2 regions of the Psychrobacillus psychrodurans genome follow, and region 2 is predicted to be linked to the other one. Evidence: riboswitches for the same ligand, from Rfam matches in the RefSeq annotation. Region 2 holds a riboswitch; the other holds the start of a gene.
What was found. Region 2 has a riboswitch for FMN ahead of ribE (riboflavin synthase). Riboswitches for the same ligand answer to the same signal wherever they lie in the genome.
Positions count from the first base shown of each region.

Region 1 (2,478 bases), 140 kb from region 2:
GATACATGTATTGCATGCGGAGCATGTGGAGCAGCTGCCCCAGATATTTATGATTATGATGATGAAGGTATTGCCTTCGTTATTTTAGATGATAACATGGGTACAACAGAAGTTCCAGAAGAACTAATGGAGGACATGGAGGATGCATTTGAAGGTTGTCCTACTGATTCTATTAAAGTAGCAGATGAATCATTTGAAGGCGACGCTTTGAAATTCGAATAGTATATTGAATGGTGGTTGTGACTCTTGTCATGATCACCATTCTTTTTTATTCTGTAAGAAAAACTGGGAAAAAAAGATACCAGTGCCTTTAAGGTCAAAACCTGTCCCAATCGTTTACGAAGGCTTGGACAGACGTTTTGCTATATTGTTACCAAGTGAATATTTAGTGAAATTGGCGTTTACCTATCCTCGCCCTTCTGCTGTTTGGTATGCGATGCACTTCATATCATAAAGCACTCGGAACATAGGCTTTGTGCGTATACATCCTCATCTTTTATGAAATAATTGAATCCAATTTTATCGTTACTTGCACTCACCTATTGTTTACTTGCTTACATCTGTTTCTTACTTGCGGTCGTAAAGAGCTTACTTGCACTTGGTCCATATTTACTTGCGGTTTATTGCCTTATACTTGCGAAATGGATAATTCCCCCAAAATATTTGATTAATTCATAACCTAATGTAACTGAATTACTAATTGTTGTTTTCTACTTATTAGTTACAATGCTATGAATGATGTCTTAGATGATCCTATAATAATCGCGGTATTATCCATTTATATTTACTATCCTCTAAAAAAAAAGTTGTTCCTCCTAATGGAGAAACAACTTTTTTTAATTTGTATTAGGTTTCATATATGAATTAGTAACCTTATCAAGTAAAGGTTTTATACGTTTAAATAATACAATCATCACAATAGTTACTATTACGCCTTTAATCAAATTAAAAGGTAAAATACCGAAAATGATAGTATTAAACAAGGCAGTACCGGTTTCCATTGGGAAATTTAAGAAATAAGTGTACATTGGTAAAAACACATAATAATTTAAAACACTCATACCAATCGCCATAGATACTGTACCTGCTCCTAGTCCTACCATAATTCCTTTTGACGTAGTAACTTTACGATAAATCAAATACACTGGTGTTAAAAATAAGATACTAGTTACAAAGTTAGCCATATGACCAACAGGTACACCAGTTGGACTTCCTGCAAATAACCAATCTAACACATTCTTTAAAAATGCGACTAGAATTCCTGCTATTGGTCCCATCGTGATTGCAGCGATTAAAGCTGGTATATCACTAAAGTCCACCTTCAAATATGCCGGTAAAACCGGTAATGGAAATGCAAGTAACATTAAAACAAAAGAAATACTACTAAGCATTGCGACTGCAATAAGCATTCGCGTTTTGCCTTTTAACATAAAATCCTCTCTCCTTTTGCGATTCACTCCACAAGAAGAAAGGTTCAGCTCGTTTGCACACTTAAAGAATCCCTTGAACCAATAAAGTTCAAGGGAGAAACAAGGTACACTTAAATAAGCGTATCCGTATAAGCATACGAGAAACGACTGCACCTTCACCTTCTCCCATCCAGACTATACTGTCGGCTTTGGAATTTAACCAAATCAACCTGTTAAGGTTCGCGGGCTGAAGAAATAAATTTCTAATACCGCCGGTCGGGAATTGCACCCTGCCCCGAAGATGAATCAATATTTTGTTGATCTTCAAGATTAATATCTTGAATTAATAACATTTTATCAAATATAAACAATATATGCAACAGACCTGTTTGTAATTGAGACCAACATCCTAATATAGGCTATAATAAAAAATTTACGGGCTTTTTTGATTTAATTAATGGCTATATTTGAAATCTTATGGGCTTTCATCTCGTTATTATTCCTGGATTGATTGTTTATGGGCTATTTCCATAACTTTATAGGCTATCGCTTACCCAGATACAAAAAAACTGCCAAGCTTTAGTTGATAAGCATTGGCAGTTACGTTATTTAGTTGGTTCGCAAAGTAAAACCATTCGGTCCGATTGGAACAGGAAGTGAGCTGCTTAAATTAATTCCATCCCAACTTTCTTGTACAACATTTTCTAATTGGATGGATTGATTAAAGCTTGCGGCAGTTAGGGAAAAAGCTTCTAATAATCGAGATGCCTCACTCACATCTAAAGATTCCAGGTTTAAAGGTTTATCGAAGCGTATTACTAAACCTTTATCCTCTCTTATTGTGTAGGTCACATTATTTGGTATAACAGAAGTGTATATATCATTTCCAGGATCTCTCATATCCATCAATGCTTCCGATAATGTAGCGAATGTTTTATTAAAATTAGGTGCTAAATATGTCTCTCCATTAGAACCATTATATGCAAAGTAATTTACCTTTTTCTCTGTACCTTTTAGCTCCACAGGTTCATCTAGCGTACCGACTTGATCCCAGTCAATCGGCGAACCA
Region 1 is NZ_CP189791.1:1,626,480-1,628,957, reverse strand. Features, by position in the region: gene ACQCPR_RS07650 (ferredoxin) at 1-222, shown strand, start outside; gene ACQCPR_RS07645 (ECF transporter S component) at 837-1,430, opposite strand; FMN riboswitch at 1,584-1,716, opposite strand; gene ACQCPR_RS07640 (hypothetical protein) at 2,019-2,478, opposite strand, start outside.
Region 1: another riboswitch for FMN. It lies ahead of ACQCPR_RS07645 (ECF transporter S component); the one in region 2 lies ahead of ribE (riboflavin synthase).

Region 2 (2,478 bases):
GAACTTCTATAAGTTGTAAACATATTAGTATATCTATTTAAAAAGAAGAGGTGTTCATAACAATAAACTCAAGACAGAATAGTTCTGGCTAAAATAAGCAATCATTGCAATTGTAAATGTTAATGTGGACGGACTTTTAGATTTCTGATTTAATTTTTGTTAGGAGTTTGTAATCGGAATAACTTGCAAAAAATTTAAGGACTTGTTATTCTTAGACCAATTAAATAATTTATCCTTCGGGGTCGGGTGAAAGTCCCAATCGACAGTAAGAGAGCAATCTTGAAGCCTGTGAGCCGTAAAACGCATGATTTGGTGAGAGTCCAAAGCCGACAGTTACAGTCTGGATGGGAGAAGGAATAAGTGCCTAATGAGTAGGTTTTTTAGTTATGCTAAAAAACGGTATAAAAGGGCTTATTAAAGTATGACTTCTCTCGCATCCAATGAATTCTGGATGTGTTTTTTTATGTCTGGATAAGACTTAGCAATTAAGGCGAAGATTGCCATTATTGCAATTCTTCTAGCGCGTTCAAGGTTGACATAGGAGCTTGCGCTTTTCAAAATTGAATAATTATCCTTCGGGGTCGGGTGAAAGTCCCAATCGACAGTAAAAGAGCAATCTTAAAGCCTGTGAGCCGTAAAACGCATGATTTGGTGTGAATCCAAAGCCGACAGTTATAGTCTGGATGGGAGAAGGAATAAGTGCCTAATGAGTAGGTTTTTTAGTTATGCTAAAAAACGGTATAAAAGGGCTTATTAAAGTATGACTTCTCTCGCATCCAATGAATTCTGGATGTGTTTTTTAATGTCCAGAAAAGAACGTCTTTATTGCAATTCTTCTAGCGCTTGGCAAGGTTGACATAGGAGCTAGCGCTTTTCAAAATTGAATAATTATCCTTCGGGGTCGGGTGAAAGTCCCAATCGACAGTAAGAGAGCAATCTTGAAGCCTGTGAGCCGTAAAACGCATGATTTGGTGAGATTCCAAAGCCGACAGTTATAGTCTGGATGGGAGAAGGAGTAGTTCGATGCTTTTTGAGAAATATTGACAAAAGGCTTGTTTGAATCTACCTAATTTTCCTCTGTCACCTTTGTGGGCGGAGTTTTTTGTTTTTAAGAAGCTTCTGATTTCTCCTCAAAACATATTAGTAAAGGAGGATACAATGTTTACAGGAATTGTAGAAGAGCAAGGTATAGTAAATAACATTCGAAAAAGTGCTAGCAGTATGCAACTTTCTATCCAAGCTGACAGAATTTTAGAAGATATAAGATTGGGCGATAGCATTTCAGTAAATGGTGTTTGTTTAACTGTAATCACATTTTCTCAAACTGAATTTACAGTAGATGTAATGCCAGAAACGTTTCATGCGACTACAACCAATTTATTAAATAATGGGTCAGCTGTTAACCTAGAACGAGCAATGGGCGCAAATGGCCGTTTTGGTGGACATTTCGTTTCCGGACATGTTGACGGAGTAGGTACGATATTGAAGAAACGACCTACTGCAAATGCAGTTTATATTGATATTACTGTACCAGAAGATGTAAGTCACTTTTGTATTCCTAAAGGATCTATTACCGTAGATGGCACAAGTTTAACTATTTTTGAAATAACAAAGTCGACAATAACTATTTCACTAATTCCCCATACAAACAAAGAGACAGTGTTAGGGATGAAGAAAGAGCGTGAACTAGTCAATATTGAATGTGACATGCTAGGAAAGTATATGTATCAATATGTTAAAAATAAAAAGGAATCAACTATTACACAAGATTTTCTAAAGCAGAACGGTTTTTAAGGAGATAATAACATGCTAAATACGATAGAAGAAGCAATAACGGATTTAAAACAAGGTAAGATCATTATTTTAATTGATGATGAAAACCGCGAGAACGAAGGCGATTTTCTTTGCTTAGCAGAATTTGCTACACCAGAAAATATTAATTTCATGGCTAAGTATGGTCGGGGGTTGATTTGTATGCCTATTCATGAAGAAATTGCCCAGGAATTACAATTGCATCCGATGGTTTCTAACAATACAGATTTTCATCAAACGGCATTCACTGTGTCGATTGATCACGAGACCACATCAACAGGGATTAGTGCTTTCGATCGTTCTAAAACAATGTTGCAAGTGATTAATCCAGAAGCAAGAGCATTACAATTTAAGCGACCTGGACATGTCTTTCCTCTTATTGCAAAACCTGGTGGTGTATTAGAAAGACGAGGACATACAGAAGCTGCAGTGGATTTTGGAATGCTCTGTGCATCGTCAAAAGCTGGTGTAATTTGTGAAATTATGAACGAAGATGGGACAATGGCACGCTTACCAGATTTACTGGAATTTGCCCAACAATTTCAAGTGAAGATTGTAACAATTGAAGAATTATCAAATTACTTAATAAATATTAAAGGTAACTAAGGAGAGAATAAGATGGTAAAAACAATAGAAGCAAATTTAATCGGAACAGATTTGAAAATA
Region 2 is NZ_CP189791.1:1,482,975-1,485,452, forward strand. Features, by position in the region: FMN riboswitch at 229-360, shown strand; FMN riboswitch at 568-699, shown strand; FMN riboswitch at 888-1,019, shown strand; gene ribE (riboflavin synthase) at 1,159-1,794, shown strand; partial or broken gene ribB (3,4-dihydroxy-2-butanone-4-phosphate synthase) at 1,807-2,394, shown strand; gene ribH (6,7-dimethyl-8-ribityllumazine synthase) at 2,431-2,478, shown strand, end outside.